DNA from 3 places in the Shewanella sp. T24-MNA-CIBAN-0130 genome. Region 3 is predicted to be linked to each of the others. Evidence: predicted binding sites of a transcription regulator. Region 3 holds the regulator's gene; each other region holds the start of a gene.
What was found. Region 3 encodes LexA, which represses DNA repair genes until DNA is damaged. Its sites were predicted from a motif close to TACTGTATNNNNATACAGTA; they were not measured.
Positions count from the first base shown of each region.

Region 1: a site for LexA is predicted at 1,991-2,010, ahead of recA (recombinase RecA). Genes of this name have one in related genera too.
Region 2: a site for LexA is predicted at 3,710-3,729, ahead of dinG (ATP-dependent DNA helicase DinG). Genes of this name have one in related genera too.

Region 1 covers NZ_JBEOPP010000043.1:3,893-14,326, forward strand. The annotation lists gene alaS (alanine--tRNA ligase) at 1-184, opposite strand, end outside; gene recA (recombinase RecA) at 834-1,898, opposite strand; gene mutS (DNA mismatch repair protein MutS) at 2,186-4,768, shown strand; gene rpoS (RNA polymerase sigma factor RpoS) at 5,203-6,174, opposite strand; gene AAEZ02_RS15745 (peptidoglycan DD-metalloendopeptidase family protein) at 6,253-7,185, opposite strand; gene AAEZ02_RS15750 (protein-L-isoaspartate(D-aspartate) O-methyltransferase) at 7,451-8,086, opposite strand; gene surE (5'/3'-nucleotidase SurE) at 8,083-8,832, opposite strand; gene truD (tRNA pseudouridine(13) synthase TruD) at 8,836-9,909, opposite strand; gene ispF (2-C-methyl-D-erythritol 2,4-cyclodiphosphate synthase) at 9,937-10,416, opposite strand.
Region 2 covers NZ_JBEOPP010000006.1:14,257-24,690, reverse strand. The annotation lists gene AAEZ02_RS03790 (TonB-dependent receptor domain-containing protein) at 1-675, opposite strand, end outside; gene AAEZ02_RS03785 (DNA polymerase II) at 1,247-3,607, opposite strand; gene dinG (ATP-dependent DNA helicase DinG) at 3,761-5,836, shown strand; gene AAEZ02_RS03775 (TSUP family transporter) at 5,845-6,618, shown strand; gene AAEZ02_RS03770 (primosomal replication protein) at 6,615-7,277, shown strand; gene AAEZ02_RS03765 (DUF2057 domain-containing protein) at 7,287-7,985, shown strand; gene AAEZ02_RS03760 (histone deacetylase family protein) at 7,988-8,896, shown strand; gene AAEZ02_RS03755 (late competence development ComFB family protein) at 9,006-9,311, shown strand; RNA gene ffs (signal recognition particle sRNA small type) at 9,515-9,612, opposite strand; gene AAEZ02_RS03745 (OmcA/MtrC family decaheme c-type cytochrome) at 10,215-10,434, shown strand, end outside.
Region 3 covers NZ_JBEOPP010000002.1:133,818-144,251, forward strand. The annotation lists gene plsB (glycerol-3-phosphate 1-O-acyltransferase PlsB) at 1-2,399, opposite strand, end outside; gene lexA (transcriptional repressor LexA) at 2,664-3,278, shown strand; gene AAEZ02_RS01630 (cell division inhibitor SulA) at 3,275-3,781, shown strand; gene coxB (cytochrome c oxidase subunit II) at 4,177-5,778, shown strand; gene ctaD (cytochrome c oxidase subunit I) at 5,788-7,383, shown strand; gene AAEZ02_RS01645 (cytochrome c oxidase assembly protein) at 7,385-7,948, shown strand; gene AAEZ02_RS01650 (cytochrome c oxidase subunit 3) at 7,945-8,820, shown strand; gene AAEZ02_RS01655 (DUF2909 domain-containing protein) at 8,828-9,046, opposite strand; gene AAEZ02_RS01660 (SURF1 family protein) at 8,994-9,821, shown strand; gene AAEZ02_RS01665 (redox-active disulfide-containing membrane protein) at 9,879-10,430, shown strand; gene AAEZ02_RS01670 (COX15/CtaA family protein) at 10,430-10,434, shown strand, end outside.

The DNA of each region.
Region 1 (10,434 bases), on a different contig from region 3:
CGCGGCTGTAATTACGCTTATCCATACCGAGGAACACATCTTTAAATTGGTTCATGCCCGCATTGGTAAATAACAGTGTTGGGTCATTGGTGGGAACGAGCGAGCTGCTATCAACAACCTGATGTCCGTTATCTTCAAAGTACTTTAAAAATGCACTTCTTAACTCTGCTGTAGTCTGAAACATAAATGGTCCTGAATAGAGAAAATACAAAAGTAACGAGCTTGGCATGCAAGCCAGTAAATGTTGGCATTATATACTGAATTTACGTCAACATGCGAGATGAGTGGTTTGATTCCCCTCTTAGTTGAAATCCATAAGAGTAGCCAATAACAAGCAAATATTAAAATCCACTGACCATAGGCATTACTATTGCAATTAGGCGTTATAAATAGGGCTATTAGATTGAGTGCAATAAATATTAGCGGGTCTTAACAGAAAGTAATTTGTTCATGAACACAAATTAGCAGTAAAAAGTAATCAATAAGAGGCTGGCTGCTTTAACGAGTCGTGTGTTGCTACGCGTAAGTTGCAGATATAAAAATGGCTACTTGAGGTGGGCTTTGTTGGACGTTGATGTTAAAACAGTGAATAACTACGGGGTATAAGTATTAATACCATTAACACTTATGCTGTACTCATGTACTCATGTACTCAATGATAAAAAACATATTGAAGTGATAGGATCGTTAACTGCTAATCACTATTGTTAGGGTCATTATACTGACTCATCATTAGGAACATCATTAAGTGCGTATGTACTTACAGGATATTTCATGGCGGGAATATTCGCGGCGCGCAAGATGCGCTACCGCGATATATTTGACTGACTGGCTTAGAATACCTCGCCAGTTTCAAGATCGACATTCTCATCATTTTCAGTTTTTGAGCCTGATGCATTAGCACCACCGTTCAATAACATAGCACGAAGAGTGGTATTGATTTCACTGGCAATGGCTGGGTTTTCAGTTAGAAACTTACCCGCATTAGAGCGGCCTTGACCAATTTTTTCGCCTTTGTAACTGTACCAAGAACCCGCTTTATCAACCAGCTTATGAGCAACGCCTAAGTCAACTAACTCACCGGTACGATTAATACCTTGTCCATAAAGAATTTGAAATTCAGCTTGCTTGAATGGAGCGGCAATTTTGTTTTTAACCACTTTAACGCGGGTTTCATTACCCACGACTTCGTCGCCCTCTTTAATTGCACCTATACGACGAATATCTAAACGAACTGAAGCGTAGAACTTAAGCGCGTTACCACCAGTAGTCGTTTCTGGACTACCGAACATAACACCAATTTTCATCCGAATTTGGTTAATGAAAATAAGCAAAGTATTAGATTGCTTGAGGTTACCAGCAAGTTTACGCATTGCTTGGCTCATCATACGAGCGGCTAGGCCCATATGCGAATCACCAATTTCACCTTCAATTTCAGCTTTTGGCGTTAACGCTGCAACAGAATCGACCACAATAACGTCGACAGCACCAGAGCGGGTTAACGCATCACAAATTTCTAATGCTTGCTCACCGGTGTCTGGCTGTGAACAAAGTAAGTTATCAATATCTACGCCTAGCTTTTTGGCATAAATAGGGTCAAGTGCATGCTCAGCATCAATAAACGCACAGGTTTTACCTTCGCGTTGCGCCGCTGCAATCACTTCCAGAGTTAACGTCGTTTTACCTGATGACTCTGGGCCGTAGACTTCAACGATACGTCCCAGTGGCAAACCACCCGCACCTAGAGCGACATCCAATGAAAGTGAACCGGTAGAGATAGTTTCAACATCCATTGTGCGATCTTCGCCCAACTTCATAATTGAGCCTTTACCAAATTGCTTTTCAATCTGACTTAAAACGGCGGCAAGTGCTTTCTCTTTATTTGGATCAACCTTCATTATAAAACCCTCTAAGGCATTCAATACGTTTAGTAAAATGCTGTTTTGACTTAGGTGAAATGATGTAAACCATTTCAGTATGTTCATCAGTATACTGTATAGTCATACAGTATCAAGTGCTGAGCGCAATTTATTTTTTAACCTGTGATAATTGCCTTTTCACATCAATATTTTATCCAGATATACTTTTTATTATGAATCTATTTATACGCTGGGGACAAATATTGTTAAGATTAGCCCCATAAAATTACGCCCCCTAAGATTGATTAAATAGTGAAGTGTTCATAATGACAGTAATTGATACCAGCGATTTAGAAAAACACACCCCGATGATGCGTCAGTATTTGAGCTTAAAAGCTGCTCATGCTGATATGTTATTGTTTTATCGGATGGGTGATTTTTATGAACTGTTTTACGATGATGCTAAACGCGCTTCTGAAATGTTGGGCATTTCTCTCACCGCTCGCGGGAAAAGTGGCGGCGATCCTATTCCCATGGCAGGTATTCCCTATCATGCCGTTGAGGGCTATTTAGCAAAATTAGTTAACATAGGTCAGTCTGTGGCCATTTGTGAGCAAATTGGTGACCCCGCAACATCAAAAGGTCCAGTAGAACGCCAAGTCGTGCGTATTGTCACTCCAGGCACTCTAACCGACGAAGCCCTACTGCAAGAAAAACAAGACAATTTACTGGCGGCACTTTATCAAGGTAAAAACGGATTTGGATATGCCACACTGGATATTTCATCAGGTCGTTTTGTGGTTGCAGAGTTACCCACCCGTGAAGCATTAGAAGCTGAATTACAACGCACGAATCCTGCCGAATTACTTTACAGTGAAGATTTTACTGACATGTTATTAATCAATAATATGAAAGGCATTCGTCGCCGTCCAGAATGGGAGTTTGAGTACGATACTTGTGTGAATTTACTGCTCAGTCAATTTGGCACCAAAGATTTACATGGTTTTGGGATGAGTGATGCTCGATTGACGTTACAAGCTGCAGGTTGTTTAATGCAGTATGTAAAAGATACTCAAAAAATGGCGTTGCCACATATCAACGCCATTGTACGTTTTAATCAATCGGAATCGATAATTTTAGATGCCGCGACTCGACGTAACTTAGAATTAACACAAAACTTGTCTGGCGGACGTGAGAACACTCTTACGTGGGTATTAGATAATACCGCAACCCCTATGGGAAGCCGCATGTTACAGCGCTGGATCCACGAACCATTACGACATCGCCAAACGATTCAATATCGCCATAACGCTGTCAGCGAATTGATTGAGCGAGACTTATATCAGACGCTACATGAACAGCTAAAAAGCTTAGGTGATATTGAACGTATTATGGCACGTTTGGCACTACGCAGCGCCAGACCACGTGACTTTTCACGTTTAAAGCAAGCATTAACACTTCTGCCTGAGATCCAGCAAACCTTAGCGGTATGCCAGCAACCTCGATTGAGTACATTAGTCCAATTATTAGGTGAATTCCCACAACAACACGACCTATTAGCACGCGCTATTGTAGACAATCCGCCCATGTTAATTCGTGATGGTGGCGTTATCCGTACTGGCTACAATAATGAATTAGACGAATGGCGAAAGTTAAGTGAAGGGGCAAGTGATTATTTAATCGAACTTGAAGCTCGCGAGAAACAACAAACAGGGATTAATACCTTAAAAGTGGGTTATAACCGCGTCCATGGTTACTATATTGAAGTGAGCCGTTTACAGTCAGACAGAGTGCCACTGAGTTATCAACGCCGCCAAACACTTAAAGGGACTGAGCGTTATATCACCCCAGAGTTGAAAGAATACGAAGAAAAAGTACTCTCAAGTCAGGGAAAAGCACTCGCACTTGAAAAACAACTTTGGGAACAGCTGTTTGACTTATTACTGCCAAAATTACAAGAGTTACAGCAGTTTGCTACTGCTGCTGCAGAACTTGATATATTGAGTAATTTTGCAGAACGTGCCCAGACCTTTAATTACCAATGTCCGCAAATGACTCACGAAACTGGTATTCATATTGATGCGGGTCGCCACCCAGTGGTTGAACGAGTCAGCCAAGCGGCGTTTATTGCTAACCCTGTCGCTTTAACACCGCAACGGCAAATGCTAATCGTTACCGGTCCTAATATGGGCGGTAAATCAACCTATATGCGTCAAGTGGCGCTCATTACATTAATGGCACACATTGGCTGTTTTGTGCCCGCAGATTCTGCTCAAATAGGTGAGATTGACCGTATTTTTACCCGCATTGGTGCCTCTGATGATTTGGCATCGGGTCGCTCAACCTTCATGGTTGAAATGACCGAAACCGCCAACATTTTGCATAATGCAACCGCAAACAGTTTGGTGTTGATGGATGAAATAGGCCGTGGTACTTCAACCTATGATGGGTTAGCGCTCGCGTGGTCTGCTGCAGAATATCTCGCTAAAAACCTTAGTGCACTGACATTATTTGCCACTCATTATTTTGAACTCACCCAACTGCCCGAACTGTTACCGTCAGTGATTAATGTGCACTTAGATGCCATAGAACACGATGACACCATTGCTTTTATGCATTCGGTACAAGAAGGTGCGGCAAGTAAAAGTTATGGTCTGCAAGTTGCGGCGCTCGCAGGTGTTCCGGCCTCAGTCATTAAAGCGGCAAAACAAAAACTGCATCAACTTGAAAACCGTGACATGAGTTTATCACAGCAAAATCCGATCCAAGTGAGCATGAATTTATTACCTCCAATACCAGAGCCGTCGCCAGTGTTGGACAAGTTAGCGCAAATTAATCCTGATGATTTAACCCCTAAACAGGCATTAGATTATTTATATGAATTAAAGCGTTTAAATAACGTAAGCTAACAAATAACGTAAGTTAACAAATAATGCCGTTTGGTAGCTTACCCATCTCTTATACCGAGTTGAGGTTATTGAAACCGTGGAAGTCGGCCAAGGCTTCCACTCCAATACTGCATTTCGCGACCATGTAGCACAGCAACAATGATAGGCTGACACAATAAGCAGGAATAATGAGAGACTAAAAACGAGAGACTGAAATGGACTAAAAGTGGGGACGCGGCGTCAAAAAACATCGGGGGGGGTGAGGCAAATTGTTTAACAAACTTTTTATCTTAACAAACGATTGAGCTTACGTTTACATCGATTAAGCTCAAATAAATTAACGAGATAAACCTAAATACATGAGATGGAGTATTAACCACTCATATAGGTTCTCAACCCGAATACCGACAAAACCTTAAGCTGTACTTATTGAACAATTATCGATTCAATATTCATTAGTCTCTGAATAATGCTTCAACTGAAAGCCCTTGCGCGCCAAGTAAATCTTTTAAGCGTTTGAGAGCTTCAACTTGAATTTGGCGCACTCGCTCACGGGTTAACCCGATTTCAGCACCGACATTTTCTAATGTTGAAGGTTCATATCCGAGTAAACCAAAACGTCTCGCCAGCACTTCACGTTGTTTAGTATTAAGCTCATTTAACCACTCTACAATCGAATTAGATAAATCTTCATTTTGTACGCGATAATCTGGACTGACGGAATCATCATCAGCAATGACATCTATTAATGCTTTCTCATTATCGCCACTAAATGGCGAGTCTACCGAGGTAATTCTTTCATTTAGTTTTAACATGCGACTGACATCACCAGTGGATACATCTAATTTTTCGGCAATCTCTTCTGCGGTAGGTTCATGGTCAAGTTTTTGAGCAAGTTGTCTTGCTGTGCGCAAGTACACATTTAATTCTTTAACAATATGGATGGGTAAACGGATAGTGCGAGTCTGGTTCATTATCGCTCGTTCGATGGTTTGTCTAATCCACCATGTTGCATAAGTGGAGAATCGGAAACCACGTTCAGGGTCAAATTTTTCTACCGCTCTGATTAAACCTAAGTTACCTTCTTCGATAAGATCGAGTAGCGCTAAACCACGATTGTTATATCTTCTGGAAATTTTAACGACAAGGCGAAGGTTGCTTTCGATCATGCGGTTGCGAGATTTTTCGCAGCCTTTGAGGGCTTTACGTGAAAAAAACACTTCTTCCTCTGCAGTCAGTAGCGGAGAAAAACCTATCTCACCTAAATATAATTGAGTAGCATCTAAATTTTTCTGTAAGTCATCTTGGACTTTTTCTTCAATCTCGAGTTGTTGTACCAAATCACGGTGATCGGTTGTATCTCCCGGTGGTTGTTTAGCTAGATCGACAAGATATTCTGCTGAAGCAGTATTATTTTTGCGGCTCATAATTGCTCTCCCAAACCTAATTTATGTTATTTAATCTACTGCAATTGCTTATCCTCCGTTAATTATGTGACTAAACAATTACTGTTTAGGTAGATATCGTAATGGGTTGACAGACTTACCATGAAAGCGCACTTCAAAGTGAAGCATAACTTGATTAGTCCCGGTACTGCCCATTTTTGCAACTGTTTGACCTGCACTCACATATTGCTTTTCTTTAACCAGTATCGTGTCGGCATGCGCATAAGCACTTAAAAAATCATCATTATGCTTGATAATCACTAAGTTGCCATACCCGCGCAGTGCATTACCTGCATACACGACTCTCCCATCTGCTGCGGCTTTAATAATATCGCCGCGGTTACCAGCAATCTTTATCCCTTGATTGCCTTGTTCTGATGCCGAAAAATATCCAACTATTCGACCTCTAACTGGCCAGTGCCATTGCTGAACTTGCTGTGGCAAATTTGCGACAGAACCTATTGCACTTTGGTTAATTGTTTGTTGGGTAGTTGTTACAGAATACGCAGGCTTGACTTTGTGATCAAGAACTTTTTTCGTTCTGGCTGAAACTACTGCTGGGCTTGACTTTGGAATATCCTTCGGTTTGATTGTTTCTAATTGAGAACGATTTGAGCTCGAAATATATGGTTTGGTAACGGCTTGTGTTTGTACAGAAGTAACATAAGGTTGAGGTGCTCGAACGGTTGTCGATGGACGATTATTAGTGGCCGCTAAATTAAGTACTTGCCCAGGATAAATAATGTAAGGAGACGATAAATGGTTCAAACGGGCAACGTCCACAAAATTACGCCCTGCCCCCCAAGCAATTGAATAAAGCGTGTCACCTTTCTTTACTTTGTATTTGTTCGTTTTTAATGAGCCTTTATGATAACGAGGACCATGATTATTTGACGATAAACTGTCAACCGGCGCGGGACGATCAGCTTGAAAGCTGCATCCAGTGAGCATAATTGCTAAGACCAAAAAGTGTGGCCAACCGGTATTCATCAAACAAAATCCTTTTAGGAGAGGTACGTGATTGTTAGGCTAAAACAAGCTTGTTGCAAACGAAAATATCGTTAATGTATCAAACCTCATTTTATCATGTTGACTAAGCTCAACTCGGGATAAGAGACGGGATAAATCGATAAAAACAGGTTTACGCCAAGTCTGCAATATCAAACTTGCCATTTGTGTTGCCAACAAGGCCCATTGCGCGTCAATAGCTTGCCTATTGCAATGCAATAGATATAGCAGGACAAAGAGCTGAGGTTAACTATGCCAAATCGCCATTAATTAAAGGAACAAATTTAACTGACTCAATGATCTCAGATTGGAATGCCTGTCCGACACGGGTAATTTTAAGCAATTGTTGGGTGTCTTCTCCCACCGGAATAATTAATACACCACGGTCAGATAATTGTTCAAGCAATGCTTGAGGTACCCTTGCTGCAGCGGCCGTCACCATAATGCCATCAAATGGCCCTCGATTTGGCCACCCTTGCCAACCGTCGCCATATTTGAATGATACATTATGTAGGTCTAGGCGCTTTAGTCTTTGACGAGCTTGTATTTGTAATGCTTTGATACGTTCAATAGTGCATAACTCTGGAATTAACGATGCTAAAATAGCAGCCTGATAGCCTGAACCGGTTCCAATCTCTAATACTTTTTGAGGGTTATGCTGTAACAGAAGCTCAGTCATTCGAGCCACAATGTAAGGTTGTGAAATTGTCTGTCCCTGCCCGATTGGTAATGCAGTATTTTCATACGCCTTATGAGCTAATGCACCATCAAGGAACAATTCCCGTGGTGTTATTGCTACAGCATGCAATACGGCAGGATGTCGGATCCCTGCATCAGACAATTTCTTGGCCAAATTTATTGCTGATGTTGAAGCTACCGGTGTCATATTTTTATTATCCAATCGGCTAATCCATCAAGTTGATTGTATGCCGTCAAATCAACTGTTAGGGGGGTTATTGATACATATCCTGCTGCTACTGCATCGAAATCGGTCCCTTCACCTGCATCTTGTTCACTTCCAACAGGCCCAAGCCAGTATATATCTTTACCCGCTGGATCTTGGGTCTTTATCATACCTTCTGCTTTATGCCGTGCACCTAAACGGGTGACTTTAATCCCTTTAATTTCTGCTATCGGTAAATCGGGGACATTAACATTTAACATTTGATCACGACTAATAGGATGAGCCAACAACCCTTTTACAATTTTAGTCGCATAAACCGCAGCAGTATCGTAATGAATTAATGATTTTCCCACGAGAGACACCGCTATGGCTGGCAGACCTAAAAAACGCCCTTCCATTGCAGCGGCAACGGTACCTGAATATAAGGTGTCATCTCCCATATTCGCACCGGCATTAATACCGGAAACCACTATGTCGGGTTCCGTAAGGCACAGCTGCCTAATAGCGAGATGAACACAGTCAGTTGGAGTGCCATTAACAGCAATATAGCCATTACCTAAATTATTGATTCTCAATGGATTAGTTAAGGTTAATGAGTTACTCGCACCCGAACAATTACGATCAGGTGCAACTGTTAACACTTGGGCAAACTCGCTCAGTGCGTTACTTAACGCAATAATACCGGCCGCACTCACACCATCATCATTACTGACTAAAATATTAATCATTCATTAGCACTCTTCATTGGATTGTGCTTGTTGATCCGCAACCATCTCTTTTCGCTGTGATTCTTGAATATCTTGATAATCAGCAAGTTCACGTAACATCGACGTGGCATAACTGCCGGCCGGCAACACAAACTCAAGGGTAAGTATATTCGCTTCAAACTGCCATTTTATCCCTTGAGGCTCAAGCAATAAGGGTCGTCTTTCTTGTGATAAGCCCGCATCTTCGAGTCCTTGCAAGTCAGTTGATAAATCTGTTAATGGTGCCAGTTCAACGGCTAATGCTTCGGCTTGCGCTAATGGTATACCTTTGCCCCACAACGGGGCTGAAAGTTGAATATCTTTTTCTGCTAAGCGACTATTGAGAACCTCATCCCACGTTTCAGCGGTAAAATAGCTTTTACTGCCAGCTAACATCACGCAATCGCCTGCTAATGTGTCAGTATGATGATGGGCTAAACGAAATGACACCACTTGATTAAACACATTGGAACGTACTGCTGATAAATACATGCTGCGTTTATGACGATCTTTTACGTTGCGACCACCGCTGAGCATTTGTCGACCCCAAATGAGGTTTTTACCGTCGTGGCCAAAACGTTGCTCGCCAAAGTAATTGGGTACACCTAACTTAGCAATCTGTTGTAGACGTGTTTCAACATCGGCAATATCGGTTATATTGCGTAATGTCAGCACAAACCGATTTCCGATCAAGGCGCCTATACGCAGTTTTTTACTGTGGCGGCTGCTCGACAAAATCGTTAATTTCTCATTATTAAGCTCTGTCCACTCAGGGGTTTCTTTACCCGGAATACGTACCCCAAACCATTGTTCGGTAATAGCATTTTTATCTTTCTGGCCAGCGAAGGTCACTTCTTTCGGATGAACTTTAGCGAACTTAGCCAATATTTCAGCAACATAGACCGTATTCATGCCGTTTTTACGCACATGGAGCATATGATGCTCGCCTTCGCCTGTTGGCGTAAAAGGCAAAATTTCTTTAACAATAAAATCGCTATTATAGGTACGTAAATCAGCTTGGCTTATTGGTTTACCAAAAAGGTAATGTAATTCTTTCATGTGCCAGAATTCTCTATATTTTGTAGGTTATCGACTCGTCATCAACACAACAGCTTCAACAGCAATGCCTTCTTTACGTCCAGTAAAACCGAGTTTCTCGGTCGTCGTCGCTTTAACATTAATGTTATCGATATCCGTTTGTAAATCGGCACTAAGGCACTGACGTATAGCCTCAATATGTGGCGCCATCTTAGGTGCTTGAGCAATAATGGTGACATCTAAATTACCTAATATAAATTGCTTTTGCAGTGCAAGTTGATAACAGTGTTTTAATAACACACGACTATCGGCACCCGCAAAGTCGGCATCCGTATCAGGAAAATGTTGACCTATATCCCCTAACGCCATCGCGCCTAATATCGCATCACTAATAGCATGCAATACCACATCACCGTCAGAATGGGCGATGAGCCCACTGTCATAAGGAACCGTCACACCACCTAAAATGAGTGGGTTATCACCGCCAAACTTATGCACATCAAAACCATGACCAATACGAATATTCATTTAAAACCTTATATTAAC
Region 2 (10,434 bases), on a different contig from region 3:
AGAGATCCCTTTACGGTCTTGGTGGTCAAATGAGAAAGTAATGTTACCTTTGTCCATTTGATAACCAGCGACAACCGAGAATTCTTTACTTGTCAAACCACCGTCTTGGTCACGTGAGCCACCACCAACGTTGAATTCAATACCTTGATAGTTCTTTTTCATGATGATGTTAACAACACCAGCAATCGCGTCAGAACCATAAGTAGAAGATGCACCGTCAGTTAAAATTTCAATACGTTCTACTGCGGCCATTGGGATAGCGTTCAAGTTAGCAGATGCACCACCTAGCGTTGGTGAACCTGGGAAACGCTTACCATCGATAAGTACTAGGGTACGGCTTGAACCAGCACCACGTAAGTTAATCGTTGCTTGCGATTGTGCAGAACTACCTGAACGCTCAGAGAATGAACCGAAAGAGTTTAAGTTACTGTTACGAAGTGCGTCAGCAACTGTAAAGTTACCTTCCATCTTCATATCTTCCGTTGTAATTACGGTAACTGGCGAAGCGCCTTCAAGGTCAGAACGCTTAATACGTGAACCAGTTACCTCGATACGTTCTACTTTTGCGCCATCTTCAGCAGCAAAAGCTACTGGTGCAGCGAATGCAGTTGCAGTTGCAGCTACACCACCGATCAGTGCTAAGCGCACTGATTTAGCTAATACGTTCTTATGCATTGTCTATCTCCCTGGACTTTTATGTCTTTCTTATAATATTGACGACCATTTTAGGTGTCTATCGAATGAGGGCTTGCAACGAATTGACTACAAACACTCAATTGCAGGTGCAATAAAATCACATTTAATACAACTAATCAACATTTGAAACACCATAAGCGCAAAAGTTAATCAAATGTAACAACTAAAGCTGTTAATAAATATGAACAGAGAGTTTTTTTTATCAATTTAAACAACAGCTTGAAATAAATCATGTTCAAATAAAATAAATATCCAAATCCAAATAAAAAACCTAACATCATGTTTTGCTTTACGATTTCTTCGAAGTTGATATTTTTTTTATTATTATGGCGAACATAAAAAATGTTAACTGTTCATAATAGGGATAAGTAGCAGTTGTTTAACATTTTGTATCCGGCGGGATCTACCATAACTTTAGATAGTCAGATTTCAGCTATCAAACGATGCTTAATCCCCCTGTACTTAATAAATTGTTAATTAATACAAAGAAAAAGACAGCTCATTTTATCTCGCGCTAAAAGACATAAAGTAGAGGCTTAGGTTAGTAAACTTAAAGCAATATGAGTTGATTATTTACCAGTGAGTCAAAGCTATGTCCACACAGTTGCAAAATAGGCTCTGCGATGGGTTTAATTTGTTTACTAATGTAATATTCATAATCAATATTTTGTGGTTTTGCTTCAATGGCTTGGGCACCAGTAAGAGTCATGATGTAGCGGATTTGTTGACCTTTTCGAGTAACGTTGACGTCGCCTAAAATTTCACCAAGCTGTTTAGCCGCTTTTACATGGGGTGATGATTTAGCGGTATAATCTTCAACGTTGCGTCTTAAGCGCTTTTTAAAAATGAGTTCATCGTCTCTGGCACCATTGTTAATGGCCGCGATCTCATTGCTCAGGTAATCAATGATATCCTCACCTTTGAAAAACAGTTCATACAAATGATATTGCATCCTACGCGCTATCGGGCTCCAATCACTTCTCACCTGCTCCATGCCTTTAAAAGTCAGCTTCAATTGTTGCTCATCATTGAACACCGCACCGACATAACGCTTTTTGCTGCCTTCATCTGAGCCCCTAAGCGTGGGCATAATAAACTGTTCAAAATGTGTTTCAAATTCGAGTTCTAGATAACTGCTTAATTGGTATTCTTGTGCGCACCAATCAAGCCAACGTTGAGTAATTGATACCGACAGGTGTTTACCGACGGCTTGAATATCTTTGATGCCATGATTATTCCCTAACCACACAAATGTGGAATCAGTATCACCATAAATCACCTGATAGCCGCATTCTTCTATCCATTGTTTGGTCAGTTTCATTATTTGATGACCGCGCATGGTAATAGAACTGGCTAATTTTGCATCATGAAATACGCAGCCTCGAGAGCCAAGCACGCCATATAATGAATTCATAATAATTTTTATCGCTTGCGATAAAGGGGCATTTTTATCACGTTTAGCCCGCTCTCTTTGTTCTGCAAGGCTGGCGACTAATGCCGGTAAAATGGGCTTGTCCCGGCTAAATTTAGCGCCTAAATAGCCATCCACGGCGGTGGTATCATTATGTAAATTTGTCGCATGTAACCCTTCGACTAAGCCTTTAGGATCGATAAGGAATGTTCTGATAATCGACGGATACAGGCTTTTAAAGTCTAATACTAAGACATCTTTATAATAACCCGGGATAGAGGACATCACATAGCCGCCAGGGCTTTCTAACCCTTCACTTGCGGGGAATGCTGGTGCCACAAAGCCACTTCGATGTAAGTGTGGTAGATACAAATGATAAAATGCCGCAATCGATGCGCCAACGCGGCCAAACTCCAAGCCGGTTAACTTAGCGCGTTCAAGTGCAAAATCTAATAGTTGGGTTTTTTCAAAAATATCCCACACTAAGCGACAATCAGTCATGTTATAAAAAGCCAGTGCATTTTTATCTTGCTCAAACAAATGAGTAATTTGTTGACCACGATTTTCAACATGGTCAATGGCTTTACCTTCAGCCAATAATTGCCGCGAAACCGTCTCTAACGAAAAGCTATCAAATTGATAAAACGCGGCTTTAAGCCAATCAATACCATCTAAGACTACACGCCCAGGTAGAGATAATGTCTCAGGTCGATATTTGTCGGCCACTTTCCAACTCAGTTCGCTATTACCTCGGCCTATGATTAATGGAATTTGATGTAAAACACAGCGTTTGAACAACAAGGCTAAATCAAAGGTCACCACAGCCCAGCCGATAATAATATCGGGATCATAGTCGCTAAACCACGCAATTAATCGATGGATAAGTTCAACTTCATCCTTAACCCAAATGATAAAGTCATGACACTCTGGTTGTGGTTCGCCCACCATAAACACGCATTGATAATCGGCACCATACAAACCAACCGAATAGAGTTCGCCGGCAAAACTGCACTCAAAATCCAACGAAATCATCTTCAACGGTATCGAGGCAAGTGGGTTTGTGGGCATTTTTCTGGCACGATTAATCGATAACACTGGAATGGTTGAAGCGGGATTAACCTCTTGATAATGCCCTATGCATTCAATATCTAAGGCGATAAAACGCTCAATAAGGTAGCGTTGCTCAGGCCTTATATCGGCTTCAAATAAACTAATACCGACATCATTAGCAATGCGACTGAGTAATTTTAATTGCGTATTTGACTTAAGATACAAGGCACTAATGGGCTCATGGGCAAAGCTCATCAGTGATATCGATTGCGCTTTAAGCGCAAAACCGACGGTGTTAATTAATTGATTGACATCTTGTTGACGGCAAAAACATATCACCTCACTGTGATAAAGTTCAGCTAAGACAGGACCCTGAGCGGTTTTGATATAATACTGGAGGACTAATTGCCCATGACGATAAATGGCATGGCGAGTTAATACTTGTCCCATCACATTGGTATAAGTAGGTTGATGATTTGTCGGCTTCACTACGGGTTTGAATTCCTGCACAAGTTTACTCAATTTGATTTATTACTTCGTGGCATGCTAATTCACTGTTATTATGTACAGCATAATTCAGTCTATGTAGAAATCATACTTCCTATGCTAGCGGATAATATAAAAAGTCAAATTCGCACCATTTATAAAGAAATTGCCGCATCTATGCCGCAATTTCGTTCTCGTCGCGAACAAAACTATATGGTAGCGGAAATATCTAAAACTTTAGCAGGTGAGTATGACAAAGACCGTCGTATTATTGTGGTTGAGGCGGGTACGGGTATTGGTAAATCCTTGTCCTATATATTAGGCACGATACCTTTAGCTATCGCCAGTAAAAAGAAAGTCTGCATTGCCAGTGCAACCGTAGCACTTCAAGAACAATTACTTCATAAGGATCTGCCTTATTTTTTACAACAATCAGGTATTGAGTTTAAGTTTGGTTTAGTCAAAGGTCGTCAACGCTATGTGTGTTTAGCCAAACTTGAAGCCATGATTGGTGCACAAGACAGCTCACAAATAGCCATGTGGCAAACTAAACCCGATCAGAGTCAAATTAATGAATTACAAAAATTACATCAAGATTTTCATCAAAAACGCTGGAATGGCGAAATAGATACCTTAGAGCATCCTATTCCTGATTTTTTATGGCAACAAATTTGTTGTGATAAGCACAGTTGCCATCGTCAAGTGTCGGCTCACCATAATTGTCCGTTTCATAAAGCCCGTGAAGATGTCGACACTTGGGATGTATTAATTGTTAACCACAGCCTGCTATTTGCCGATTTAGAGCTCGGCGGTGGCGTCATTTTACCTGAACCAGAAGACATGTTTTATGTCATCGACGAAGCTCATCACCTGCCCCTTGTTGCCAGAGATTTCTCCAGTGCGCAAGCGACACTGCGGGGAGCATGTGATTGGTTAGATAAGGCATCAAAAACCTGTTCAAAATTACAAAATCAACTTAAAACCACCCATATTATCGCTCCAGTTCAAGCGATGCTCGATCACGCCACAGAATTAACCAATTTACTGACCCAAGTGGCTCATTATTGTGATACTCAACCCCAGCTATTTGCCAATCCGGAATCTAGGCTTCGTTTTGAACACGGTAAGTTACCGCAATCATTATTAATACAGGCAGAAAATCTTGCCACGGCATCCGGCGCCGCGGTAAAGCAATTTAATAAAGTGGTCTCAGTCTTAAATGAAGCCATCAAAGATGGTGAAGTGCCTAAACATCAGTCGGAAGGATTATTGTCTGAAACCGGCGTCATCTTACAAAGGCTAGATAACTTACATAAGCTATGGAAGATGATGGCCAAAGAAGACAGCAAAAAAGGCGCGCCTATGGCACGTTGGGCGGAGTTAATTACCGGCAAACAACAAGATTATTTATTTTGTTCATCACCCATAGAAGTCGGCTTTATGCTGGAATCCATGTTGTGGCAAAAGGCCGCTGGAGTGGTATTGTGCAGTGCCACGCTGCGGGCGTTAAATAGCTTCAACCATTTTGCCCACCAAGTCGGATTATCAATCAACGATGGCAGTCGCTTTTTAGCCTTACTATCGCCTTTTGACTATGAGAATAATGCAACCTTATTCATTCCTCAAATGGTTAATGAACCTACCAACGATAATTACACCGCCGAACTGGCACAACATATTGTGACATTAATCGATGGTGAAATGGCCACTTTAGTGCTGTTTGCATCATACTGGCAAATGGACAAAGTGGTTGAATTCGTCGAAGGTAAAATCCCTAAGGACCAGCTTTTTGTTCAAGGTGCAATCCCGCGCCAGCAAATATTAACGCAACACAAAAAACGTTGTGATGAGGGGCTACCCAGTGTTATTTTCGGCACCGGCAGTTTTTCTGAGGGCCTTGATTTACCGGGAGACTATTTAACAAACTTGATCATCACCAAGCTCCCGTTTGCGGTTCCTACATCACCGGTAGAACAAGCTCACGCCGAATATGTAAAAGTAAAAGGCGGTAACCCATTTTTACAGCTGACAATTCCCGATGCGTCACGTAAATTAGTCCAAAGTTGTGGCCGACTGTTACGAAATGAGCAAGATTATGGCCGAGTGACCATTTTAGACCGTCGTTTGGTCACTAAACGTTATGGCAAATCATTAATTGATGCCCTTCCTCCTTTTAGACGTGTTATCGAATAGGTATTGAGTTGGATTTATTATTAGACCCTAGCCATTGGGCTGTATTAGCGGTCATCGGTATTATTGCTGGTTTTATTGACGCCATAGTTGGCGGTGGTGGGCTTCTTTCTATTCCGGCATTGCTGACCGTCGGTATTCCACCACATTTAGCCTTAGGGACCAATAAACTTGCTGCTTGTTTTGGCTCTCTTACCTCAAGTTACACCTTTTATAAACAACATTTATTTACTCCTGCATTATGGAAAGCGTGCTTTTTTGCCACACTGATAGGATCTATTGCAGGTTGTGGTTTAGTGTTTCTTATTGATGCTAAATGGTTAGAGAAAATATTGCCATTGCTGATTATTAGTATCGCGATTTACACCTTATTGAACCCCAAAGCCATGGGCGAAAAAAATATAACTGTCCCCAAATCTCGCTCGCCAAAGTACAAACAGATTAGCCAAGGTTTTATTTTGGGTGGATACGATGGTTTTGCAGGACCTGGTATTGGTGCCTTTTGGACGGTAACGTCTATCTCACTGCATAAGCTCCCTCTACTTCACAGTTGTGGCTTAGCGCGAGTGATGACAGCAGTGAGTAACATTACAGCATTAATTATCTTTGCCTCGGTGGGGCAAGTGCAATGGATGCTTGGCTTGTGGATGGGTGTATGCATGATGGCGGGGTCATTTATCGGCGCAAGAAGCGCGATTCGATTCGGAATACCTTTTATTAAACCAATATTTATTATTATGGTATTGTCGATAGCAGTCCATCTTACGTGGAGTGCATGGGTATGAACACCCAACAATTAGTCTCAATGTTAAAACAGCAGCTCGTGCAGCTTGAACAAGATGCCTTAATTCATGACCAAAATTTGGCACCTTCTCAACGTCAATCATTAAAAGATATTGAACGTTTTAACAGTCAGTTATTTGCCCAACAAGGTGCTCAACTAAGCCCTTGCATTACACAATTACGTAAAGATATCAAACAACTCGAAAAGCAACTTTTCCTTAAATTGGGTAGCAATGTTATCCAACTCAGTTGCGATCGGATTCAAGACCGATTTAGTGCGTTACGCAGAGCCTTGCTTACCACTGACATCAATCTTAAATCCGAACAACAGCGTAAAGCCAGTAATCGGGCTCGATATGCTAAAAAACAACAACAAACAATACAAGACAGTGGCTTTGGTTGGATCGCCAGTAATGTGATGCAAAACAGCCATCAACTCTATGCAGAACTCAATAAACATTTAAATTGGGCAAAAAAAATAGAGCAAAAAATACAACAATTGGAAGCAAATCTTGAATTCTGTCATAGTGATGACAAGATAAAATTGCAAAATGATATCCTATCAACGCATCGTCGTTTAGGAAAATGTAAACAAGCAACCAGTTATATAGAAGAGCGTATTCAACTTTTTGAACGACCTCGACAAATTCACCCACGTTAAGGAGAAACAATGAAATCTTTATTTACCACTAGTGCGCTTTTGGCATTGTTATCGTCATCATCTGTTCTAGCCGCTAATTTGACTATTCCCATGTCTTTTGAGTATCTAGCGCTTGATGGTACAGAGGTTGAAACCAGTATGTTCAACCACCAATCAGATTTAGCGTTAACCAATGGCACCCATAAAATTGCTATTCGTTATTATGATGTGGTTGATGATTCCTTTAGTGATAGCCAAACCTTTGTAAAATCAACGCCTTTAATTTTAACGTTAATGGTGGATGGCGATCATCAATACCAGTTGCAGGCTGCTGAAGGCAAGGTGATCAAAAATCCAAAAGCGTTCGCAAAAAAACCACAAATTAGCATTACTCGTCAAGACAATGGGTCGGTTACTTACAGTGTCAAACAGACCGATTTTACTGACGAATCATTTATGACGAGTCTGTTTCAAAGTAAAAAACAACATGATATTGAAACCTTATCGGCTTCAGCAACGAGTAACGCTAGCCAATCGGTACAAACATTACCGGTAATCGCAGACGTTGCAACAGCGACGATGAGCGCCCCCGATGTCACTCCAGTACCGGCAGCAACGGCTCAGAAACCGAGTCCGGCAAAAGCCGAACAAATGCTGCAGTATTGGTGGTTACAAGCCGATGATAAAACGCGGAAAGAATTTATGGGCTGGGCAATCAAACAACTCTAATCTTGATGTCTATCCCTTTTGTATATCACGCCAGCTATTCACAGCTGGCGTTGCCTAGTACCCATCGTTTTCCAACGACCAAATATCATAATTTATACCAGCATGCGCTCAAACATCACTTGTTGATTGAGCAATGTCGTCATACTCCGATGCCAATGACCAAAGAGGCCCTTTTTCGCGTACATTGCCCGCAGTATGTAGAACAATTTATCAATGGCACCTTAGATCACAAAGCCCAAAGGCGCATTGGTTTCCCGTGGAGTACAGCATTAGTCACCCGTACTTTACACGCGGTAAATGGTACCCGTTTGTGTACCGACTTAGCGCTTGAACATGGAATAGCAATTCATTTAACCGGTGGTTATCATCATGCTCACTATAATTATGGTAGTGGCTTTTGCATTTTCAATGACTTGGTTATCGCAGCTAGATTAGCCATTGACTCAGGAAAAATAGATAAAGTACTCATTTTTGATTGCGATGTTCATCAAGGCGATGGAACGGCGACCCTCACTCAAGGCTGCCCAGACATCATTAGTTGCTCGATCCACTGTGCTCAAAATTTCCCGTCCCGAAAACAGCAATCTGACCACGATATCGATCTCGATAAAGGCTGTACCGATAAACGCTATCTTGAACACATTCAACAAATATTACCTTACTTGATCCGTCTCCATCAGCCAGATCTGATCATCTATGATGCGGGAGTCGATATCCATCAACATGATGACCTCGGATATTTTGCTATTTCAAACCAAGGTATTCTCGCTCGAGATAAACAGGTAATATCAATAGCAAAAATGCATAACATCCCTCTTGCAGCGGTCATAGGGGGAGGCTATAGTCGTAATGAGGCAGAATTAACTCATCGCCATAGCCAATTATTAATTGCTGCAAATGAATCATGGTGACGACTGCATTAAGCCGTGCCAATCAAAAAATGCACCACAGAGTTAACCTCAATACTCTCGACATTAACACTCATGTCGATACATCAAACCGTCTCAATGGAGCGTAATAATGCAATTAGAGATCCGAAACTATTATGAAGTTCTATTAATGGAAATACTCAGAGATGAAGGCTTAATGGAAGAATTGCCAGAAGAGTACTTGGCAGACTTATGCTGTGTCACATTGAATCAATTACCCGTTAGGTACATTCGCCATTTAGTTGATACGTATTTCTTCGAAAATTATCAAGAACTACAGCAGATGAAAACCGAAATAAGTGAAGCACTCGAACGGTCAAGGCAATTCCTCAAAATGAATTTGCAAAAACGTTTAAAAGAAGAAGCCGCAGCACTCGCGGGCGAACAGCCACAATAATCTAACATGTATTAATCGATGTAGAACTGAGCATTAATCATAAAATAATCAATACTTAATAACTATAATTATTCGTTAGACCCAATATGGGCATCATTCGTTTAATCAAAGGATTTATAAATAGCAGATTACGAGTATTAACGTTTGAACGATTTGGTGATTTGGTGATTTGGTGAAAAATGACACGGGGAGTATTGGAGGCTCCCCTAGAGCCGACACCCCGGCACACGAGTCACTTGCTGCGGTTGCTCCCTTCCAGGTCTGGCCGAGTTCACAAGTTATCGTTGCGGGGGGACCCTAGGGTCACCATTGACTTCTGGATCATAAAATATAAAGCTTATGTCTCAGAACGGGGAGATTATCCCCTAACCTATTGGCTTGATCAAGCCTTTATCTTAATTAGTTCTCAATCCTCCACCTAACTGCACAATACTTAACCTCAACCAGAGATAATAGCGGAGGTAAATAGGTAAAGGACAAAATATTTTATATCAAACTTGCCTGATTGTTTGCTAATAGAGCGAATTAACACATCAATAGCCGGTATTTTACAGTTGAATGTCAGGGCGTTAGCAGGACAATGTTTTTTGATAATCATTTTTTGATAATGGTTTTTCATTCCTATCTGCGGTTACTTAGCCAAAACGAACACCCAATAACTTATACACAAGTGAGTCAACCGCGCACATTAGGATTTTAGGCATGATGTCACTTTGTGTCTCAATACCGACTTAATTCTTATCAAGCCACGTTACTCACAAAGGAATAGTCAGATCTTAGTCACAACTCTACACATAATTCAATGAGTAAGTAGTTAAGGTTAGCTAACATAAGATTGAAATAAAATCCGCACACATCTATCTGATAGTGACATGCGAGATAACAAAAAAATGCAGGGAATACATGATGAAGACAAGAATAGTTAGTCCCGCTGCAAAAGCGGTATTGAGTGCAGGGCTTATAGCTTTAGCGCTATCGGGTTGTGGAGGCAGTGATGGTAACAATGGCGAAGATGGTCCAGATGGTATTATCGGTGTCAATATTGATGCAACATCAACGTTAGACGCTACATTTACCGACGCCACTGTCGTCGATGGAAAAGTCAATGTTGCCTTTACCCTTA
Region 3 (10,434 bases):
CTATCAACAATGGTTTGTCTTACTGAAGAACTGAGTAATTTATTGGCATTATCTCGAATTCTTATCACTTCAGAACGATTCTCGACACTGCATAAATATCCCAATTCTTTTAGTTTCACGCTCAAGGTGTTATACAACTTTTTATCATAAAATTCTGGTGCGGTAATGCCATGTAGAGCCCCTAAACGTTGGGCTAACATATGACTATCGGTTTCCAATCCTGAACGCTCAAGCTCCGGATTTATCGCCAGTAAATTAAAGATAATGGCATAGCGTTGCAACGTCTCATTGATGGTTTCAGCAAGCAGTAACACTTGAGTAATATGGTGAGGCGTGATCACCAACTGATCGCTACCGCTCAACAGACCTTGTTCAACCATAAAGTCTAAAATGCAATCTACATGTTTAGGAACATCATCAATACCCATAAAAAGTTCAGCTTTAAGTAATGGGTAAAAATCCATCACTATGGCATGGATTCGGGTGCGATCGCACACATCATAGTGCACTAAACAACTGGCGATGAGTGAAGGTAATGCCATTAAATGAATAATATTATTACGGTAATAACTCATGGTAATAGCAACTTTTTCATCAACCGAAATTATCTCGCCAATAAGGTCCTTAGTACTGACAAACTTATTTAACGACAGACAATGATCAACAATTGACTTGCCATTACCCTCTGCAACGGATGCGTAATGGGTATAAGGCACTGTGTTAAGTAATGCTAAATACAAATCAAGCTGACGTTCTAACTGGCTTCTTTCTAATGCATTTTGCTCTGATGCCAATAACACTAAACTGGTCAATGTCACCGAGCTGGCCGCAGCAGCGCCGTTGATATTGGTCATTACACGATTGGCTAGTAAGTTGACCGATGGGGTAAACCATGATGGTTTCTGATCAGGATCGTTCGCAATCTCTTTACGCCATTCTGGCGCCTGCTCGTTTAAGAAATGTTGTAAATTAATCGGCTCACCAAAGTTCACATAACCTTGGCCAAAATTGCCTAATTTACGCAGAGCCCCAAATAACTGCCAAACAGATTCTTTTTTCTTTTTCTTACCGCTTAATTCTTTATGGTAAGTGGCCACTTCCATCACATGGTCATAACCTAAATACACAGGCACTAAGGTCACAGGGCGTTCAATGCCACGTAACACACTATTAATAGTCATCGCTAACATACCGGTTTTAGGCGCTAGCAAACGCCCGGTACGAGAACGACCACCTTCAGTGAAATACTCGACCGAATAGCCCTTAGCAAATAACTGATCTAAGTATTCACGAAATACTGCGGTATAGAGTTTTTTTCCATTAAAACTACGACGGATAAAGAATGCTCCGCCACGACGGAACATAGGCCCAGCAGGCCAAAAGTTAAGATTAATACCGGCAGCAATGTGCGGTGGAACCATACCCTGATAATACAAAATATATGACAACAGTAAGTAATCCATATGACTACGATGACAAGGCACATAGACAATTTCATGGCCGTCATGATGTAACTGCCTTATCTGTTCTGCACCTTTGATATTGATACCACTGTATAATTTGTTCCATAACCAAGTGAGGAAGCGCTCGGCAATGCGCACAAAACTATCAGAATAGTCAGCGGCAATTTCATCAAGGTATTCAATGGCGGTTTCACGGGCTTTCTCGACAGATACTTTTTTGTTTACCGACTCTTCTTCAATGGCTTTCTTGATTGCATCAGATTTAAGTAACGACGCAAAAAGCACTTGCCGATTCGGTAATTGCTGCCCTGTCATCACTTTGCGTTGACGGCGGAAATGCACTCGCGCAACACGGATTAATTTGTGAGCAATTCTTTTATCGGTACCGTGTTCATCAGCCATAAGACGAAGCGATAATGCATTAGAAAACTGTACAAAATTGTGGCGACCTAGAAACAAAATCATTAGCCATTTTCGCAGCCAGGTCGGGTTTTCCCTTTCAAAAAAAGCCGCTTTCATGCTGTCATCTTCTTTACCCGGTGTGCGACCCCAATAAAGGCTCACAGGCACCAACTGAATATCTAACTCAGGACATTGACGATGAAGCGCTAACAGACTGGTAAAACTATTAATAAATTTTTCACCGCTTTCGCGTTTACCAAAAAGCGGTTTGCGGCCTTCAAGACAAACGATGCGTGATACTTTGAGGCCATCCAATTGCAGTGGCTCATATGGACTGGGCATACCAAAGCTCTCAGTGATTTCGCTTAATGCAGCGGCATCACTGATTGATTCTGTTTTCATAACATAAATCAGAGGTTTAGATGGATCTAAATTAAGATCGTCAAAAGGATCATGTGGCACAACAACCGTGAGTACCATCGATTTTTGAATCCATTTTAACGCTCGTAAAAATATTGAATCTGGTTTTGACATGGTTATTTTCGCAACATAAGCCACTGTAATATTGTCGTATAGGATACCAGAAACCAGCCTGCTTACACTATCAGACCGATTTATCTTTACGCTTGAGTTCTCACTATCAGAAATAACATCAGACAATCAATACACAATAACTAATAGAAACAGGTTGTTGAATGATACTTGACCAACAATATTCAAAAAAGAGTTGGTTAATACTTGCACGAACAAAAACACTGTATATAATGACAGTCACTGTATAAAAAGACAGGAACCATCATGAGACCGTTAACGCCGCGCCAAGCAGAAATTTTAGACTTAATTAAAAACAATATCACCGAAACAGGTATGCCACCCACTCGTGCTGAAATTGCGAGTCGTCTTGGCTTTAAAAGTGCTAATGCCGCCGAAGAGCATTTAAAAGCATTAGCCAAAAAAGGTTTTATCGAGATCATACCTGGTACCTCGAGAGGTATTCGTTTACCTCATGAAGAACAGCTTGAAATCGGTCTGCCACTCATTGGACAAGTTGCTGCTGGAGAGCCTATTTTGGCGCAAGAGCATGTAGAACAATATTATCAAGTCGACCCAAATATGTTTAAACCCGCCGCAGATTTTTTATTACGGGTTCGTGGTGATAGCATGAAAAACATTGGTATTTTAGAAGGCGACTTGCTCGCTGTACATAAAATGCAACAAGCGCGTAATGGTCAGGTTGTGGTGGCGCGTGTTGATGATGACGTCACCGTAAAACGATTCGAACAAAAAGGTAATATGATTTATCTGCATGCAGAAAATGAAGATTATAACCCGATAAAAGTAGATTTAAGTTGCCAAAGCCTAACCATCGAAGGGCTTGCAGTTGGCGTTATCCGTAATGGAGATTGGTCATGAACAAACTAATGGGCGTAGCGCCACGTCACCCAGGCTTATGGGTAGATTTAACTGAAACAGATCTGCATGGCAACCAAACCATTCAAACATTACAAACTGTCACCCAAGGTGAAGCAGAACTGAGTCAATTGTGTAGCCAACTGGCGACGTTGAGCCAACAAGGCAGATGGATTGTATTAATTAGTCCACCTCACATAGGCTATAAGCATATGCTGGCCAGTGCTGGAGTGAGAATGGATCGTATTTTACTGGTGCACACCAAAGATGAAGTCGAAACATTATGGGCCATGGAAAAAGCTCTCACGAGCGGAACTTCTAGTGCAGTGGTTACTTGGACAAGTTCACTCGATGCTCGCGATAGTCGTCGATTGGAAATTGTCGCTAAGAGCGCGCGAGCATTAGGCGTGGTAATTGAAGATGTGAATGCTCACTTACCTCACAAACATCAACTTGTTAACTCTACATTAACAAGTGGAGCAGGTAATTTTTGCTCATTTCACTAAGCATAAATCCTTAATTACCAAGCCCTGCATTGAATTCAGGGCTTTTTTTCATCTTTTTTTAGCCTATTTACCAACAAAGTGATCTTGATCAATGTTTAATCTACAAGTAATGTGGTTAACAAGGATGAAACATTCTTCATCTTTAATTGGATAAAATGACAGTAATCAAGATTACTGTCAGACAAATAATCCAAATAGAAATTGATAAGTTCAGTCGTAGGTACAAGCGTGGTGCACAGCTAACAATAAAAGCGTAGACAGTCTGTATACAACCACCAGAGTACTTTGAGTTCATCAAGCTTTTTTCGGGAACCGAAGAGTTTGCATAGAGCTGAGATTTACTGTGTGACTTTTCTTTGTAGTTGCTATTTTGCAATTAGCAGGGGAGTAGTCTTGTGAAGCAATGGTTGTATTTTTTATTGGTTGTGTGGGTAGCACTTCCGCTTGGGGCAACAGAAATGCCCCTCAACATGACCCAAGGCGTGACGGATATCAGTGGTAAGGTTTATGACCTCCATATGACGATTCTTTACATCTGTTGTGCTATTGGGTTAGTGGTGTTTGGGATCATGATTTATTCGATGATTTATCACCGCAAATCAAAAGGTGCCGTTGCGGCCAATTTTCACGAAAGTACCAAAGTGGAAATTGCTTGGACCGTCATCCCTTTCATTATCTTAATCGGAATGGCTATTCCAGCCACTAAAACCTTAATTGCCATGGAAGATCCCAGCGATGCCGATCTGACCATCAAAATTACTGGGTCACAGTGGAAATGGCACTACAGCTATTTTGATAAAGACATCGAATTTTACAGCTCATTATCCACCCCCAGAGAGCAAATTGATGGCCGTGAGGCCAAAGGCGAAAATTACCTCCTTGAAGTCGATAAGCCGCTAGTACTGCCCATCAATCAAAAGGTGCGTTTCTTGATGACATCTGATGATGTTATCCACTCATGGTGGGTACCCGCTTTCGCGGTTAAAAAAGATGCCAACCCAGGCTTTATCAACGAAGCCTGGACTCGTATTGATAAGCCTGGAACTTATCGCGGTCAATGTGCTGAGTTATGCGGTAAAGACCATGGATTTATGCCTATTGTGGTACAAGCCTTATCGGAGACTGATTTTGATAATTGGTTAGTTGAACAAAAACAACTGGCCAATAATGCTGCAGTCGCTGCAGCCGCATCAATGTCACAAACCTTGTCCCTTGAAGAGCTAAACACGCAGGGCGAGCAAGTGTACATAGCGCGGTGCGCCGCTTGTCACCAACCTAATGGGGCGGGTCTTCCCGGTGTATTCCCATCATTGATTGGCAGTCCTATCATAAAAGGCCCTGTTGACGATCACCTCAATATTGTATTAAACGGTAAACCAGGCACCGCAATGCAAGCCTTTGCCAAGCAACTTAGCGCCATAGAAATTGCCGCAGTGATTACCTTTGAGCGAAATGCTTGGGGCAACAACAGTGGCGATGTTGTTCAAGCAGCTGATGTGGGTAACTTCTCAAGTAGTAACGCGTCAAGCACTGAGCCGATCGAGGTCGTAGCCGATGCAGCAAGTACCATTGCCGCAACAACGACAGACATTACCGATGCGGCCACAGAAAAAACCACTCAAGCTATAGAAGCCGTTGCCAAGGTTGTGACACCTGAAGTTGTTGCAGCGGCAGATCTGCCCACCTTAACCTTGGAGCAATTAATCGCTGAAGGTGAGCAGGTTTATGCCACTGTTTGTGCTGCATGTCACCAGGCCTCTGGCGCTGGTTTACCCGGCGCTTTCCCTTCACTTATTGGCAGCCCTGTCGTTAGCGGACCGGTTAGCGGACATATCGATATCGTTATGCACGGCAAACCAGGCACCGCAATGCAAGCATTTAGTAGTCAACTCAGCCCTCAAAAAATGGCGGCAGTGATTACTTATGAGCGCAATGCGTGGGGCAATAATTCTGACGAGGCGGTGCAAGCTGCCGATGTCGCTAGCCATGGACAGTAGGGGAAAACAATGAGCACAACAACGCACGATACAATTGCTACCGCTCATGATGATCATCATCACGGAGCGCCGAAAGGGCTAATGCGCTGGCTACTCACCACTAACCATAAAGATATCGGCTCGCTGTATTTATGGTTTAGTTTCATTATGTTTCTAACTGGCGGTGCGATGGCTATGGTCATTCGAGCTGAGTTATTTCAGCCGGGATTACAGCTAGTCGAACCTAACTTTTTTAATCAGATGACCACAGTTCATGGTCTTATTATGGTCTTTGGCGCGGTAATGCCAGCTTTTACTGGATTAGCTAACTGGTTAATTCCAATGATGATCGGTGCGCCAGACATGGCACTACCGCGGATGAACAACTGGAGTTTTTGGATTTTACCGTTCGCCTTTTCCATGTTACTAGGTTCGCTATTCATGGAAGGTGGTGGTCCTAATTTTGGTTGGACATTCTACGCCCCACTCTCAACCACTTATAGTCCTGACAGCACCGCTTTGTTTGTATTTGCCATTCATATGATGGGGATCAGTTCGATAATGGGCGCCATTAACGTTATCGTGACCATAGTCAATATGCGCGCCCCTGGTATGACATGGATGAAATTACCGCTGTTTGTGTGGACTTGGCTTATTACCGCATTTTTACTGATTGCGGTGATGCCAGTGCTTGCGGGCGCGGTCACCATGGTGTTAACCGATAAGTTTTTCGGTACTAGCTTTTTTGATGCCGCAGGTGGCGGCGATCCGGTGATGTTCCAGCATATTTTCTGGTTCTTCGGTCATCCTGAAGTTTACATCATGATTTTACCGTCATTCGGCATTATCTCGGCGATTGTTCCGACCTTTAGTCGTAAAAAATTGTTTGGTTATTCCTCTATGGTTTATGCCACTGCCAGCATTGCCGTGCTGTCATTCTTGGTGTGGGCACATCATATGTTTACCACGGGTATGCCTGTGTTTGCAGAGCTATTTTTCATGTATTGCACCATGTTAATTGCTGTCCCTACTGGGGTGAAAGTGTTTAATTGGGTGGCAACCATGTGGCGCGGTTCGATGACATTTGAAACACCGATGCTCTTTGCGGTCGCGTTTATCATCCTGTTCACCATTGGCGGGTTTTCGGGTCTGATGCTGGCAATTACCCCTGCTGATTTCCAATATCACGACACTTACTTTGTGGTGGCTCATTTTCATTATGTGTTGGTCACAGGGGCGATATTTTCCATTATGGCAGCGGCATATTATTGGCTGCCCAAATGGACCGGTCATATGTACAACGAAACCTTAGGGAAATGGCATTTTTGGTGTTCGGTTATCTCCGTCAATGTACTATTTTTCCCGATGCATTTCTTAGGCTTAGCAGGCATGCCGAGAAGGATCCCAGATTACGCTGTACAGTTTGCCGATGTAAATCAAATTGTATCAATTGGTGGGTTCGCATTTGGTTTATCTCAGTTTATTTTCCTCGCGGTGGTACTCAAATGCATTAAGGGTGGCAAACCCGCTGGAGATAATCCTTGGCAAGCAGCAGAAGGCTTAGAATGGTCGATTGCCAGTCCAGCGCCATATCACTCGTTTACCACTCCGCCGGAGATTAAATGAGATGACGCAACCAACAAGATCAAATCGTAAGTTATTAATCATGCTGATTGCTGGATCAATTGGTATGTTTGGATTTGGTTTTGCGCTGGTACCGCTTTATGACGTGCTCTGCGATACATTGGGTATAAATGGCAAAACCCAAAATAGTGCCAGCAGCTATGAAGCGGTGGTGGTTGATAAAAGCCGAACCGTAACCATTGAATTTGTCACCCAAGTTCAATCAAATATGCCGTGGGAATTTAGCCCTAAAGTTAACCAAATAAGCGTGCATCCTGGTGAGCTTACTCACGCACAATTTTTGGTTAAAAACCTGTCTTCACGCGACACCGTAGGCCAAGCGATCCCTTCGGTATCGCCTGGCCAAGGGGCGGCGTACTTCAATAAAACGGAATGTTTTTGCTTTAATCAACAACCCTTAGCAGCGTCTGCCACAGCAGAATTACCACTGATTTTTTACGTGGACCCTGATTTACCAGCGTCCATTAATACATTGACTCTCTCTTATACCCTTTATGACATCACCGATAAACAAGCGATCGACATAGAGCAAGGAGCAGCAAAATGACAACAAAGTATCAACCTTATTATGTACCATCCCAAAGTGCGTGGCCGATAATAGGTGCTATTGGTTTATTTTTAATTGCGTTTGGTGCTGGCAATTATATACAACAATTAACCACAGAAAAAACCTCTGGGGGTTACATTTTACTCGCGGGTTTGGCCGTCATTATTTTTATGATTTTTGGCTGGTTTAAAACCGTTATTGATGAGTCCATGGCTGGATTGTATTCAGCGCAAATGGATCGTTCGTTTAGACAAGGAATGAGCTGGTTTATTTTTTCTGAAATTATGTTTTTTGGGGCATTTTTCGGCGCACTCTTTTATGCACGCATGATTTCAGTGCCTTGGCTTGGGGGCGCATCAAATAATGCCATGACTCATGAAGTGTTGTGGCCTGCCTTTGAGGCTATTTGGCCACTGGTAAAAACGCCTGATGGTACCGCAACCGAAGCCATGCCGTGGACGGGTTTGCCATTAATCAACACCATGATACTGCTAACCTCATCGGTTACATTACACTTTGCCCATACCAACCTCGAAAAAGCCAATCGTAAACCCTTGATCATCTGGTTAGCGCTGACGGTTATTTTGGGTATTGCATTTCTCGGTTTACAGGTTGAAGAGTATAGCCATGCTTACCAAGAAATGGGGCTAACACTCTCTTCTGGTGTATACGGTAACACCTTCTTTCTGTTAACCGGTTTTCACGGTATGCACGTGACGATTGGCACCCTGTTCTTAATTATTTTGTTACTCAGAATTGTCAAAGGGCATTTTACGCCCGACAAGCATTTCGCTTTTCAAGCGGGAAGTTGGTATTGGCACTTTGTTGATGTGGTGTGGTTATGCTTATTCATCTTTGTCTACGTGTTGTAAATCAACATTAATAAGGTCTGGGGTTAGGCTGAATGTAGCCAAGCCCTAAGGCCACCAGCAACACCACAATCACAGCAATAGAAAACAACACTCGGCGACCTAGAAAATGACTCATAGGTTGCTGATGTTGCCCTTTAACCATAATAACTAAGGCTCTACCTAAGTTAAATAATATGAATAAAAGCAACGAGACTAAAACTAACTTAACAATGAAAGGGGTTGTCACAGGCAATCCTTTTAGCAGTGTGGGTGTGTCTCAAATATTATTGGTAATCATTACTTTGGTCGTGTTTGGCTTATTGGTCAAGCTAGGATTATGGCAATTATCACGGGCAGCGTTTAAACAAGAGTGGCAAAGCACATTACTTCAGCGCCAACAGCAGCAAGCTCTCACTTATGAAGACATGTTGGCATTGGTTGAATCATCAAAGCGACAAACCGCCTCTCAGCCAGAGGCGTCTTTACTGACGGGTTATCGCTTATCGATTTATGCTAAACCAGCCAATAACACCGTACTGCTGTTAGACAATCAAGTGTATCAAGGCCAAGTGGGCTATTTAGCTTACCAAGTATTTGAGATAACGCCTGATCAACCTTGGATATTAGTTGAACTCGGCTTTGTTCCAGCAAATAAAGATCGTCGAATATTACCGGAGCTCACAGCGTTAAAAGTCGATTACTACACACTATTGGGTCGGGTATACCAAAAGCAAACCAACCCATTAAGTGATCAATTATATCCGGAGAAGTTAGCAGATATAGATGCCCCGCTACGTTTTCAAAACATCAACATCGCGGCATTGGCTGACATGTTGGCTCATCCGCTGATCTCTGTGGTACTGCAACCAGAGAATGTCCCGAGTTATAACTTACCTCAACCCTGGGTGCCGATCCCACTATCGGCGCACAAGCATCAAGGTTATGCCTTGCAATGGTTCACGATGGCAGGAGTCTTTTTAGGATTAATGAGCTGGATAGCATTTCGACAATTTCGACGTTAAGCCTCGTCGTGAAAAATTAACTTAACAATAATATCAAAATGATAAAGAGGAGATGGAATGAACTCCCTACCTAAAAAAAGCAATAAAGCATTAATAGTATTACTGCTGGTATTTATTTTACCGGTAGCTTTGGCCAAATTAGTGTTAAGCCTAGAACTGTATAATGGTGCGGCGACTAACAAGGGGGCGTTAATCACTCCCGAAGTAAATTATGCCAATTTAGCCATGGACAACCCCAAACCACACGTATGGCAAGTGCTGTTTTTTCTACCTGAAACGTGCAATGAACAGTGCCAAGAACGCCTGTATATTTTACATCAAAGCTATATCGCACTGGGTAAAGATCGGGATCGTGTTACCCCTATCATTGTGGTTAATAACAGCAGCGACACCAAGATACTTAAGCAATTAAATATCGGCTTCGATCAAGTAAACGCCAATCAAGCACTGGCAACCATGCTGACAGAGCAACGTCTAGTTATTGTCGATCCTCTCGGAAACTTGGTGATGCAATATGACAATGTGATAGGTCACGACGCCAATATCGCCCAAGGCAAAGCCATGATTGCTGATTTACGCAAAATGCTTAAGTTGTCGAGGGTAGGCTAATGGC